2 linked regions of the Thiocystis violascens DSM 198 genome follow. The protein of the gene in region 2 interacts with the protein of the main gene of each other region in a pairwise test. Links are inferred from orthologs where the notes say so. Each region holds a gene or a part of one and is shown on either strand. Other genes may lie near its edges.

Region 1 (5,943 bases), 520 kb from region 2 along the record:
TGCCGAGCACCTCGAACAGCGATTGATTCTGCAAGTGCCAGAGCAGCGACCCGCAGTCCACGATGCCATAGACCCGCTGTTGAAACGCCGGATCCGACAGGGTCTCCAGCAGGGTTCCGGACAGGGAAAGATGGACGCGGGCGTGGGCCTCCTGGCCCCAAAGACTGCGCGGAATGCGATCGAGGGCGAACAGGATCTCCTTGGCTTCCCAGGTCTGGTGCTCCAGAAGATCCTGGAGATTACCGGGGGGCTGATGGAGATTGAGCACGAGTGCGTGGTGAGCAATCATCGTTAACGAAACCCGGGCGGTGATGGATCGGTCAAGGATACCAAAGGCCAGCCTCAAGACACACCAGACGCCCCGCGGGAGCGCACCGGGACTTGAGCGCGTTCGCCAGCAACGCCATCCGGGCAAACCGCACGACTGCCCTGGATGTGCCCATGCCCCAAGTCATCGTTGGCCCGGACTCCCTGTCGCCGCCTGAAATTACGTGTATTCTATCCATGTCTAATGTAGATTACCGACGGTTCTGAAGAGATCGCATCACCAATGGGGTGCCAGCGACCATCCCCTTTCCGTAAAAACCAGAATCCAATAGGCGGGCAAAAAAAGATGGCTGATGACAAAATCGTAACCAAGAAAACGGCAGCCAAAAAAACGGCTCAGAAAAAAGCGGCGGACCCGAAGCCGGCTGTCGGTCGCGCGGAAGCGACAGTGGAAAAGCCTGCGGCCACTCAACCGAGCGCGCGGAAGACGACCGTGCCTGCCGCGACCGCCAAGAAGGCGCCCATCGCCAAAAAGGCTCCCGCCGAAAAAGCCGTCTCTAAAACCACGGCCACGAGAACGACGGAAGCCGCCAGGCCCAAGGCAAAACCAGCCGCCGACGACAGTTCGGTCAGCCTCAAGGGAATCGCGAATGTCTCGGCCGAGGCCCGTCAAAAAATGATCGCCGACGCGGCTTATTTCAAAGCAGAAAAACGCCATCGCGCGTCGACTCCCGAGGAACAGGCACAGGATTGGATCGAAGCGGAACACGAGATCGACGAAATCATCAATCGCGCAAAAACCATGACGAGCACGTAAACCGCGTCCGCGGCGGGAGACTTGTTTTGCCTGCCCCAGACTCCGCTGGCAGCCCTAAATCGCGAAGCGCCAGGAGGAATTCGTCACACCGCCGCGCGGTGTGGCGCGAGCGAGAAATCAATACGTTCCGCGCCGACTCCATCCCCGATGGACTCCAACGCAGCCGATACGACACGCCAACCGCGCATGCCGCACCGGCATCGGATCGCATTCCTACAGGCCCAACTCATCCAGCAGCGCCAGATCGACGAGCGATTGGGGATCCGCGAGCGACTCGTTCTGCCGGGCCTGCTCATCGACGATTCTGTCGGGATCCACTTCTTCCAGCTCGAAATCGTGCAGCTTGATGAACTCGGTCTTGTCCATCGCCAGTTCCATGTAAAAAACATTGCGACGCGCCGTGCTGAAGGCGACGCGACGCGACTGGGCGCGATCCAGATTGGTATCGATGCTGACCATGACCTCCTTGTTGATGGTGAGCATCTTCGGCTGATTCTGATTGATGCAGACCTGCAATTCATGACCGACATTGCCGGTGAAATCGCCCACGATCTGATTCATCAGCTCACCGAGCATGTTGCCGACCTCCTCGGACGTATGCTGGGTAGCCAGCTCGGACTCCGGCATGCCCATGGAGAGCATGTAGGCGCGGTAGAGTTCCATGGCGGACTGCGACGAGAAGTTGATGATGACCAAGCCGGAAAAACCGCCGTCGAACAGCACGAAACAGCCGATATCGGGCCTCAGGCAGGTGCGCGTGATCCGCTGCACCATCGGGGAATAGCTGATCTGGGTCTTGGTTGCCGCGGAGAGTACCTTTCGCACGGAATTGCACAACATCACCAGGATGTCATCGGTCGATATCGTTTTTGGCTTTTTCAACGGTCTTGCTCTCGATTTAGGTTGAGAAATCAGGAACGCGGCCAGACACCCGCGCGCCTCGGCGCCGCCCGCCCGCGCGAGTTCATCATCAATCCTTTCCACTCCACGTACTTTAGCACCACCGGTCTTTCACCTGGATTGGCGTCTACGCATCGAACGCTTCGATCCGTCCCTGCTGTCGCAGATAAAAATGGGCGAGCGGAAGATCCTCGGCCCGGGTGATTTTGAGATTGTCGGCGTGCCCCTCGATCAGGCGTGGGGCATGGCCCAGACGCTCGATGGCGGAGGCGTCGTCGGTGACCAGATCGTTCGCCTCCAGGGCGTCATGCAGTGCATGGCGCAAGAGTCCGAGCCGAAACATCTGGGGGGTATAGGCATGCCAGAGACTCGCCCGATCGACGGTGGACGTGATCCGCCCAGCGCCATTGTCGCGCTTCATGGTGTCGCGTACCGGAATCCCGAGCAGACCGCCCACGACATCCCCAAGCAGGGCGTCGATCAGGCGATCGAGATCGGCGGCCCGCAGACAGGGGCGCGCGGCATCGTGGACCAGCACCCAATCGCCCTCCGCCGCGCGACCATCAAGCGCCGCGAGCGCGTTGAGGACGGAATGGCAACGTTCCGCGCCACCCGCCGCGCGCATCACCTTGGGATGACCGGCATGGGCGGTGCTCTCCCAATAACCATCCGCCGGATCGAGCGCAACCACGACCCCACTGATCCGTTCGTCCTCAATGAACAGATCCAATGCATGATCGATTACCGCCCGACCGGCCAGGTCAAGGTACTGCTTGGGGATAGCGCTTCCCATGCGCCGTCCCACGCCGGCGGCGGGCAGGATCGCCCAGAGCGAAGGGGTTTCGTTCATGGCGCGGTCTCCGCGGTGGGCTTGGGTCGCTCGATGACCTGGATGAAGATCTCGCCGGCCTTGATCATGCCGAGTTCGCTGCGGGCACGCTCCTCCAGCGCCTCCTGGCCCTCGCCAAGATCCGCGACCTCCGCCTGAAGCACCTGATTGCGCGCCATCAGACGCGCGATCTCGGCCTCCTGGAAGGCAATTTCCTGCTTCAGCGAATGGAGTTCCGCCAGACTCCCCTGACCGACCCAGAGCCGGTACTGGAGCGCCCCCAGAAGGACGATGAGCACTGCGATCAACCAACGCATGTCGAGACCCGATTAGCCGTAAAAGCCCGGACCAGGCCCGGCCGACCCTTCGGTCAGGCGCGGTGCAGGCCCGGAACGCCGTCTCGTCAGAGCCACCTGAAGGCCGCGCGGCCCGCGTAGATCGCCTCGTCGCCCAACTGATCCTCGATGCGCATCAGTTGGTTGTACTTCGCGACCCGGTCGGAACGCGACAGCGAACCGGTCTTGATCTGACCGGTGCCCGCCGCGACCACCAGATCGGCGATGGTGGTGTCCTCGGTCTCGCCGGAGCGATGCGATACCACCGAGGTATAGCCGGCGTTGTGGGCCATGGCGATGGCTTCCATCGTCTCGGTGAGGGTGCCGATCTGGTTGACCTTGATGAGGATGGAGTTGGCGATATTCTTGTCGATGCCTTCCTGCAGGATCTTGGTATTGGTGACGAAGAGGTCGTCGCCGACGATCTGGACCTTGTCGCCAAGACGCTCGGTCAGACGCTTCCAGCCGTCCCAATCGCCCTCGGCGAGACCGTCCTCGATCGAGAGGATGGGATATTGCGACACCCAGCCAGCGAGCAGGTCGATCATGCCGTCAGCGTCGAGCGTGCGGCCCTCGCCCTGGAGATGATAGCGCCCGTCCTTGTAGAACTCGGACGCCGCCACGTCCATCCCGAGATAGATGTCGGAACCGACCTTGAAACCGGCCTTGCCAATGGCTTCCAGGATCGCCTCGATGGCGGCCTCGTTGGAGGACAGATCGGGGGCAAAACCGCCCTCGTCGCCGACCGCCGTGCCCAGACCGCGGCCATGCAGAACCGCCTTCAGGGCATGAAAGACCTCCGCGCCATAACGCACCGCCTCGCGGATGCTCGGAGCGCCGACCGGCAGGATCATGAACTCCTGGAAGTCCACGCTGTTATCGGCGTGGCTGCCGCCATTGATGATGTTCATCATCGGGACCGGCAGACGGTAGGGACCGGCGGACAGCGATCTGAACAGTGGCAGCGCCTTTTCCTGCGCCGCCGCGTGGGCCGTTGCCAACGAGACGCCGAGCAGCGCATTGGCGCCGAGCCGGCGCTTGTTGTCGGTCCCGTCGAGATCGATCATCGTCTGATCGACCGCCTTCTGATCGGCCGCATCCATGCCGAGCACGGCCTCGCGCAATTCGCCTTCGATATTGGCGACCGCGATCAGGACACCCTTGCCGAGATAGCGGGACTTGTCGCCATCGCGCAGTTCCAGCGCCTCGCGCGAGCCGGTGGACGCGCCGGACGGGACGATCGCGCGACCGATGGCGCCATCGGCGGTGATGACATCGGCCTCGACGGTCGGATTGCCGCGAGAATCCAGCACCTCACGGGCGCGGACATCGACGATTTCGGACATAACTCGTTACTCCTGAAAATGAACGTTTCGTTTCTTGATCACTCAACGGAGGGGTGCACTCTCGTTCACACCCACCTACGCAGAGTCGTTAGCCACGTGCTAAAAATCTTCGCGAAATACAACAGTGCCTTGAGGTATTGTTTTGTCAAACGGCAAGACAAGAACAATTTCTTGTAGAACACCATCATTCTATTGAATTATTTATTTTTTGCGCTAACCGGCTGTCTGAGAAACACAGCGACGGAGACAGTCCAAGTTAAGCGCCTTGTTCGGTACTTTTCTTTCTCAAAGCCATTGCCTTTCGGCTAATGTCTTCCAAACTCAAATTTTCATCCATGTCTTGCCGCCAATTAGCGTAATCTAACGGCTCTCTTTGGATAAGCGCAATGAACTTTTCTACCTCAACATTACCGAGATGCTGCGCAAGCAAATGAAAGCCTTTGGATTTAATTTCTAAATCAGTAATCATTCCAAGGATCGGCAACACATGAAGGCGGCTACCCAATTTTGAATCTGTCAAAATATGCTGGATCAACATCAAAGACTGACCGCTTCTTTACTCCGAGTTCAACACGTTCAAACATTTCCACAAGCTTCACGCTATCAACTAATTCGACCTGCGGCGCTCCTTCGCGATTGGCCTCTTGAATCGCAGCATTGGTAAACGACGACGTGGTGATAATGATGCCCTTTTCAGCACGACCGATCATGGCATTTCGGAAATCCCCAACTTGTGCACGCGACACCAGATTCCCTTTGGCGTAGCGCTTACACTGGAAAAGGACTTTGAAGCTAACGAAAGGATTTATTTCAAGTGTCCCGCGGCCATCAATCCCACCATCGGCTGAGCCACCGGTGATCTCAACATTTGCAAATCCAGATTCCCGAAGAAGTTCCCGGCATACTTTCTCAAAACCAACCGGACTCAATGACCGTAGCGTACTAATAAGATCAAGAATCTCTTCGGAAACCAGTTCTTCGGGAAAAGATTCCTCCTGTAGGGCATCGTTTGTTTCTTCAGCCCGCTTCTGCTTTCTGCTTTCTGCATGAATTGCCACCCACTTCCGAAATATCTCGTGTGCTGTCTCTTCAGAGATGGAAGCATTTCGGCCTTTTTCTGTGAGTGTCCAAGTTCCATGCTTCGATGAATCGAGAAGACCATCCCAAACAAGGTACTGCCGCGCCCATGCGACTTGGTTATGGAATCGGCTAGTTCCAGACTTCAACGTATCGTCAAGAATCCTATCTGGAAGATTCAAATTTTTGGCAATGCGATCATAGACTTCCCGAGGACGACCAGAATCACCAAGATCGCGAAGAGCATCAAGCAGTGGTCCGAACCATTTAGTGAACTCAGCCTTTGACTTACGCGCCATCGTTTCCCTTTTTAACTGTTAACAGCCTGGTAGGGCACGCATCGCATACCTTACTCCTAAAGCCCGTATTTGT
Region 2 (7,865 bases):
CTGCCCTGCCCGAACCGAAGCAACTGCGCTACACGTTCAATACCGACCATCGGCAGGGCGAGGAGACGTTGAGTCTGCTGGATGTCGCTTTTGACTCGCTCGCCTGGATCCGCGACGTCGAGCGGGACGCCCCGGCGCCCCGCTTCTCCTGGACGTTCGAGGACGACGGCAGTATCCGGGTCGTCGCCGCGGATGCGCCGGACGCGGTCTATCTCGTGCAGGCCACGAATCCGTTCGCCCGCGATTTTCGCCTGGAGACGATCGGCGAGGCCTGGATGCGCACCCTGCTCCCGAGCCTGGGAAACGGGGTCTATGTCGGCTTCGTCCCGCCGCCCACGCGGGGATGGAGCGCCTTTGCCGTGGAACTTGTCTTCAACGCGCGTTCGTTCGAGCGTCAGACGCTGACGACCGATGTCAGGGTAACGCCCGCGACCCTGCCCTTCGCCGGCACGGCCTGTCGATGAGACATCGCCGAACCGGGCGGATCCGGGATGGAAGCGAGAATGACCGCCAGATGACCGGGTCTTCGGAAGCGAGTACGGCGGCGCCTGGCCCGAGCCGTCAGACGCGCTTCAACCCGCAGCCATAGCGATCGATCCCGACCTCGGCGGCGGTGACGGCGCGAAAGATGGCGCGGCCCTTGTTCATGGTCTCCTGCCATTCCATTTCCGGCACCGAGTCGGCGACGATGCCGGCGCCGGCCTGGATGTGCAGCATGCCGTCCTGGATGACGGCGGTACGAATCGCGATGGCGGTGTCCATGTTGCCGTTCCAGGAGAGATAGCCGACCGCGCCGGAGTAGATGCCGCGCTTGACCGGCTCCAGCTCGTCGATGATCTCCATGGCGCGGATCTTGGGCGCGCCCGAGACGGTCCCGGCCGGAAAGGTGGCACGCAGCACGTCGAGCGCGCTCATGCCCTCCCGGAGCGTGCCGACCACGTTGGAGACGATGTGCATGACGTGCGAATAGCGCTCGACGATCATCTTGTCGGTCAGGCGCACGCTGCCGATCTCGGCGACCCGCCCGGCATCGTTGCGGCCCAGATCGATCAGCATCAGATGCTCGGCCAGCTCCTTGGGGTCGGCCAGCAGCTCGGCCTCCAGCGTCTGGTCCTCGGCCTCGGTGTGGCCGCGGCGACGAGTGCCGGCGATGGGTCGCACCGTGACCACGCCATCCTCCAGCCGGGTCAGAATCTCGGGCGAGGAGCCGACGATGTGGAAGTCGCCAAGATCCAGAAAGTACATATAGGGTGAGGGATTGAGCCCGCGCAGCGCACGGTACAGATCGAGCGGCGGTGCCTGAAAGGGGATGGAGAGTCGCTGCGACAGCACCACCTGCATGCAGTCGCCTTCGAGGATGTAGTCCTTGATGCGCGCGACCGCCTGCTTGAAACCCTCTTCGGTGAAGCCGGAGACGAAATCGGCCTCGCTAACCTCGCGCGCTGTCCCGCCGTTGCGACGCGGCGCGCCGTGGCGCATGCGCTCGGTGAGTTCGGCGATCCGGGCCTCGCCCGCCTCCAGCGTATCGCCGGCCGTCGGATCGAGATGCAGGATGATGTAGAGACGCCCGCTGAGATTGTCGAACACGACCACCTCGTCCGAGACCATCAGCAGGATATCCGGCGTGCCCAACTGATCCGGATTCGGACACAGGGCCAGACGCGGCTCGATATAGCGGATGGTGTCGTAGCCGAAATAACCGACGAGCCCGCCCACGAAGCGCGGCAGCCCTTCAACTTCGGCGACCTGAAAGCGTTGCTGGAAGGCTTCGAGCCAGCCGAGCGGATCGGCCGTTTCGACCTCCTCGATCACCGTGCCGTCGCGCTCGACGCGAATCCGCTGTCCGTCGATTCGGATCAGGGTCCGGCAGGGCAACCCGATGATCGAATAACGGCCCCATTTTTCGCCGCCCTGCACCGACTCGAACAGATAGGAATAGGGTCCGCCGGCGAGCTTGAGATAGACGCTCAGCGGGGTATCGAGGTCGGCCAGCACCTCGCAGGCGACCGGAATGCGGTTGTAGCCCTGATCGGCCAGGGCGCGAAAGGTCTTGGGGGTCATCGGAATCTCCAGGCAAACGTCAGTGCCAAAGGTTAGCGAAGGCGTCTCGGCGTCGCCATCGCCGCCCGATCATTGCTCGTCTTGCCTGGATGTGCATCGCGCGGTACTCGCTTTCCGACTTAAGCCAAGGGAGCCAGCAATCCCTTGAGTTCGACCATCGAATCGATCACCGCGTCCGGGTTGGAGTCGCGGATATCCTCGCCATGGTTATAGCCATAGCTCATGCAGATAATCCCGAAACCGGCGGCCCGCGCCGCCTTCACGTCGCTGACCGAGTCGCCGATCATCAGGGCCTCGGCGGGCATGACGCCGAAATGATCGGCGGCATGCAGCAGGGGCATGGGGTCGGGTTTCTTGCGCGGCAGGCTGTCGCCGCTGACGACCAGCGTGAAGCGCTCGCGAATCCCGAGATGGGTCAGCAGCGGTTCGGTGAACTGCGCGGCCTTGTTGGTCACGCAACCGAGCGGATAACCAGCCGACGCCAGGAAGTCGAGACCCTCGCGCACCCCCGGATAGAGGATCGAGCGGGTGTAGGTATTCTCGGCATAGAGTTCGAGAAAGAGCGGATAGGCCAGCGAATAGTCGGCGGCGTCCGGCTCGCCTTCGAGTTGTCCGGTCAAGGCCCGGCACACCAGCTTTTCGACCCCGTTGCCCACCCAGGTGCGCACCGCCGCCTCGCCGCGCGGCGCGCGTCCGAGCCGCTCCATCATGGCGTCCACGCAAAAGGTCAGGTCCGGAACGCTGTCGACCAGCGTTCCGTCCAGGTCACAGAGGATCATCTTCGGTTGCAACATGCGGGGACTCGTTCCAGGTAAAAATTAAACGGCGCCTTGCGGGATATGCACTGATTGTGCATTGATCTGGTCTCGCATGAACCGGAAAACGCCGGTGCTGACGCCGTTTAAGCGTTTCATCTTTAATCACTTAAACCGCGTCGACACCGACGCTGATCGATTCATGCCAACCTGGCTGATCGCTCGAAACGACGCATGGTGCGCCGGACGCGGTTTAACCGGCCATCGCCGCGCGCATCTCGCGGATGATGCTGTCGTAGCGATGGGGGTCGGAATCCTTGCCTTTGCCGAAAATTCCGGAGCCCGACACGAAGGTATCGGCGCCAGCGGCCTTGACCTCGGCGATGTTGTCCGCCTTTACCCCGCCGTCGATCTCCAGGCGGATGTCGAACCCGGAGGCGTCGATCATCCGGCGCGCCTGACGCAGCTTCTCGAAGGTCGCCGGAATGAAACTCTGACCGCCGAAACCGGGGTTGACCGACATCAGCAGGATCATATCCACCTTGTCCATCACGTAATCCAGATAGCTCAGGGGCGTCGCCGGATTGAACACCAGACCGGACTTGCAGCCCTCGCCGCGAATCAGTTGCAGCGTGCGGTCGATGTGCTCGCTCGCCTCCGGATGGAAGGTGATATAGGTCGCGCCCGCGGCGGCGAAATCGGGGATGATGCGATCCACCGGCTTGACCATCAGATGCACGTCGATGGGTGCCGTGACCCCGTGCTTGCGCAGCGCCTCGCAGACCAGCGGACCGATGGTCAGGTTCGGGACGTAATGATTGTCCATGACGTCGAAATGGACGATGTCGGCGCCGGCGGCCAGGACGTTGTCCACTTCCTCGCCGAGCCGGGCGAAGTCCGCCGACAGAATGGACGGTGCGATCAGATCAGAAGCCATCGTGGTGTCCCCCAGGGTCGTCGTGGCTCGGCGCGGATGGCTCGGCCAGGATCAGGATTGAGTGTGGTTTTGTCAGCGGAGAACTCTAACCCATGCGCGCGAGATTTTCACTCGACCTCGACGCGAGCCAGCGCCGAAACGCTACAATCCTCATTTTGACGTAGGAGCCCACTTACGGGCGACTTGCGGATTTGCTTCTGGGCGATGGGGTGTTTGGCAGACCCAAGAGCGGCTGGCTGTCGCCCGCAAGCGGGCTCCTATGGTGGCGGATGACGCCACAATAAGGACGCCTGAATCCGCCCGACATCAATCAACCCTCACGGAGATCGCCATGCAACGCAGACCACTTGGCAACTCGGGGATCCAGGTCAGCGCGCTGTGCCTCGGCACCATGACCTTCGGCCAGCAGAATACCGAAGCGGAGGCCCACGCCCAACTGGATCGCGCCCTTGCCGCCGGGATCAATTTCATCGATACGGCCGAGATGTATCCGGTGCCGCCGCTGGCCGAGACCCAGGGGCTCACCGAGCGCTATATCGGCACCTGGCTCCAGTCACGCCGCTGCCGCGATCGGGTCGTGCTGGCCAGCAAGGTCGCGGGGCCGGGGGATTGGCTGCCGTATCTCCGCGGCGGTCGCAACCGGCTCGACCGCGCCAATATCGAGACCGCGCTGGATGCCAGCCTGCAACGGCTGCAAACCGACTGGATCGATCTCTATCAACTCCACTGGCCGGATCGCGAGACCAATTATTTCGGCAAGCTCGGTTACACGCACACCGCCGATGACCAAAGCGTGCCGCTGCTGGAGACGCTGGAGGTGCTCACCGATCTGATCAAGGCCGGCAAGATCCGCCACATCGGCGTGTCCAACGAGACGCCCTGGGGTCTGATGCGCTTCCTGGCGCTCGCCGACCAGCACGGTCTGCCGCGCATGGTCAGCATTCAGAATCCCTACAGCCTGCTCAATCGCACCTTCGAGATCGGGCTTGCGGAGATTGCGCTCCGCGAGGCATGCGGACTGCTGGCCTACTCGCCCCTGGCCTTTGGCGTGCTCTCGGGCAAATATCTGCATGGGCAGCGTCCGGCGTCCGGTCGCATCACCCTGTTCGAGCGCTTCAGCCGTTACTCCAACCCCGAGGCCGAATGCGCGACCGCCGAGTATGTGGCGCTGGCCCGCCGCCACGGCCTGGATCCGGCCCAGATGGCCCTGGCCTGGGTAACCAGTCGCCCCTTCACCACCTCTAACATCATCGGGGCGACCACGCTGGAGCAGTTGGACAGCGATCTTGCCAGTATCGATCTGGTGCTCGACGAGACGGTGATCGCCGAGATCGAGTCGATCCATACCAGTCAGCCGAATCCGGCGCCCTGAACGCCAGTCTGCACAGGATTGACTGCGATCGCCGCGCTTGCGGCGGCGGTTGATCCGAACGGGGAGCGCTGACGGTCACCTCACGAACGGGAAATCTTCCGGATGTTCGCGCCCTCCCTGAACCCGCCTGTCGTCTCCTGAAGCCGTTCGTGGTGAGGCCCTCGAACCACGAATGGCTTCACGCGCCGAAACCAGCTCAGGATTCAGGACGAGCGGGAAATCCTCCGGGTGTTCCCGGCGGGGACGGAGTATTGCACCCCGGCGTTCATGTTGGCGTATTCCTCTTCGCGCGTCATGGCCTGCCCGCTCGCACAGCGTTCAAACGCGCCAAACAGATCGCGCCGCGAATTGAAGCCCTGGTGCTCGACCTCGCGGAACCAGAACCCGCCTTTCCCGTCCGTGGCCATGTAGAAATCATCCACGGGAGGAGCCGCGAACACGCTAAATGGACGGCATGGATTCGCTGTCTTGGTCCAGCCACTCCCGCGGCACCAGAAAGCGTTCGTATAGATCTTCCTCGGGGCTACCGGGCTCGGGCCGAAAATCATAACGCCAACTGACCTCGGGCGGCATGGAGACGAGGATGGATTCGGTGCGCCCGCCCGACTGGAGCCCGAAGAAGGTTCCGCGGTCATAGAGCAGATTGAACTCGACATAGCGTCCGCGCCGGTATTTCTGAAAGGCGCGTTCGCGCTCGCCATAGGTTTTGGCCCAGCGGCGCTGCACGATGGGGAGATAGCCCGGCAGGTAGCCATCGCCAATCGCGCGCAGGAAGGCGAAACTGCGGTCGAACCCGCCCTGATCGAAGTCATCGAAAAAAAGCCCGCCGACGCCACGCGGTTCGTTGCGGTGCTTCAGGAAAAAATATTCGTCGCAGCCGCGTTTCAGGCGCGCATAGAGATCCTCGCCAAAGGGCTCGCAAAGCGCACGCGCGTTGCGGTGCCAGTGCACGACGTCCTCATCGAAGCCATAGTAGGGCGTGAGATCGAAGCCGCCGCCGAACCACCAGACCGGCTCCGCCCCGGCTTTTTCGGCGATGAAAAAGCGCACGTTGAGATGCGACGTGGGGACATAGGGATTCCAGGGGTGCGCAACCAACGAGACGCCCATGGCCTCGAAGCGGCGCCCGGCCAGCTCGGGCCGGCGGGCGCTGGCGGACGGCGGGAGCCGTTCGCCGAAGACATGCGAGAAATTGAGCCCGCACTGCTCGAAAACCATGCCGTCGCGCATCACGCGGGTACGACCGCCACCGCCATCCGGACGCTCCCAGGCATCCTCCCGGAAGCCCGCGCCGCCATCGGTGTCGCGCAGGGCATCGCGGATTCGGTCCTGCAACGCCATCAGATAGCGTTTGACGGACTCGGTATCGGGTTGATTCGGCATCGCGGGGCCTCCTTGGAGAGTTGGCAATCGTGAGAAGATAGGGCCGATCCGAAAAAATCGCTATTCCGGTTCACCAATCAAGGGTTCAAACGTCAATGTCGCGCCGCGTCCTCCTCCGGGTCTTGTCCATCCTGCTGATCCTTGCCGTGACCGGCGCCGCGAGTCTGTACTGGCTTGCCAGGCGTGCCGAGCCAGTTTACAGCGGCACACTGGCCCTGCCCGGCTTGACGAGCCCGGTGCGCGTCGGCTTCGGGCCGCACGCGGTGCCGACCATCGCGGCGGACACTCTCCGGGATCTGCTGTTCGCCCAGGGCTATATCGTCGCCTCCGAACGTCTGTGGCAGATGGATACGCTACGCCGACTGGCCGGCGGTCGTCTGGCCGAGGTGTTTGGCGCGGACGCGCTCCCGGCGGATCGCTTTTTTCGGACCGTCGGACTCGCCCACGAGGCCCGGCGGACGCTGGAAAGCCTGGATGCGTCCGACCGCGACTTGCTCGCGGCCTATGCGGCCGGGGTGAATGCCTATCGGGACGAAGCGCGCGCGCGGTTGCCGCTGGAGTATCGGATCGCCGGTTTCGCGCCCGCCCCCTGGGAGCCGGAAGACAGCCTGGTCATCGGCGGTTACATGGCCTGGACCCAGTCGTTCAACCTGCGCGCCGAGCTGACCTTTCTGCGTCTGGCGGCGCGGATCGGTTCCGCGCGGGCGCGCGAATTGTTCCCGACCGACGAGGGGATTCCGGCCCCCGAGGTGGCGCCGGAGCTGGTCCGCTATCTGTCCGCGAATCGCCCGTCGCGGATGGACCTGACGGAAGAGCCTTCGCTGGATGCGGCTTTCCAGTTGCCGGCGCGCTTCGGTCTGCCGATCCCCGGCGCCGCTAGCAACGCCTGGGGCGTGACCGGCTCGCGCACCGCGACCGGGGCGGCCATGCTCGCCAACGATCCCCATCTGGCCCCGTCCATGCCGGGGATCTGGTATGAGTTGGAGTTGATCGCTCCCGAGCTGCATCTGTCGGGCGTGACCCTGCCGGGCGTGCCCTTGGTTCTGATCGGCCACAACGAGCACCTCGCCTGGGGTTTCACGAGTGCGATCGCCGACACGCAGGATCTCTTTGTCGAACGCGCCACGCCGGATGGTCGGGTGGAGCGCGCGGGAAGCGACCCGGAGCCGATCCTATCCCGCATCGAGCGCATTCCCGTCAAGGACGCGGAACCGGTCGAGCTGGCGGTTCGTCGCACCTCGCACGGGGTCATCGTCAACGGAATCCTGGGCGACGCGACCGACAGTCCCATGGATCTGCCCGGCCTGGACACCGCCGATCTGCTGGCGCTGCGACAGAACAACGATCTGCCGGATCT

The links. The genes of interacting proteins can lie anywhere in the genome.
Region 1: the proteins of rpe (region 2) and eno interact in binary tests that used the Escherichia coli proteins (3 or more experiments, as listed by UniProt). The link is inferred for Thiocystis violascens DSM 198 from one-to-one orthologs.

Annotation. Positions count from the first base shown.
Region 1 is NC_018012.1:4,323,583-4,329,525, reverse strand. What follows is about bases 2,356-5,342. They hold eno (phosphopyruvate hydratase), read right to left. Parts: upstream 4,495-5,342; coding sequence 3,217-4,494; downstream 2,356-3,216. Other genes in these bases: THIVI_RS19200 (restriction endonuclease), read right to left, coding at 4,992-5,342; THIVI_RS19205 (hypothetical protein), read right to left, coding at 4,751-4,963; ftsB (cell division protein FtsB), read right to left, coding at 2,831-3,130; ispD (2-C-methyl-D-erythritol 4-phosphate cytidylyltransferase), read right to left, coding at 2,356-2,834. In the rest of the region: THIVI_RS19235 (polysaccharide deacetylase family protein), read right to left, coding at 1-289; THIVI_RS23045 (DUF2934 domain-containing protein), read left to right, coding at 614-1,084; THIVI_RS19225 (DUF3334 family protein), read right to left, coding at 1,298-1,966; more of ispD, read right to left, coding at 2,112-2,355; more of THIVI_RS19200, read right to left, coding at 5,343-5,870. UniProt on the Escherichia coli protein: Catalyzes the reversible conversion of 2-phosphoglycerate (2-PG) into phosphoenolpyruvate (PEP). It is essential for the degradation of carbohydrates via glycolysis.
Region 2 is NC_018012.1:3,798,635-3,806,499, reverse strand. The notes cover bases 1,912-4,852. They hold rpe (ribulose-phosphate 3-epimerase), read right to left. Parts: upstream 3,754-4,852; coding sequence 3,070-3,753; downstream 1,912-3,069. Other genes in these bases: THIVI_RS16855 (NADP(H)-dependent aldo-keto reductase), read left to right, coding at 4,085-4,852; THIVI_RS16865 (phosphoglycolate phosphatase), read right to left, coding at 2,181-2,855; trpE (anthranilate synthase component I), read right to left, coding at 1,912-2,061. In the rest of the region: THIVI_RS16875 (PhoPQ-activated protein PqaA family protein), read left to right, coding at 1-464; more of trpE, read right to left, coding at 562-1,911; more of THIVI_RS16855, read left to right, coding at 4,853-5,125; THIVI_RS16850 (hypothetical protein), read right to left, coding at 5,329-5,547; hemF (oxygen-dependent coproporphyrinogen oxidase), read right to left, coding at 5,567-6,508; THIVI_RS16840 (penicillin acylase family protein), read left to right, coding at 6,604-7,865. UniProt on the Escherichia coli protein: Catalyzes the reversible epimerization of D-ribulose 5-phosphate to D-xylulose 5-phosphate.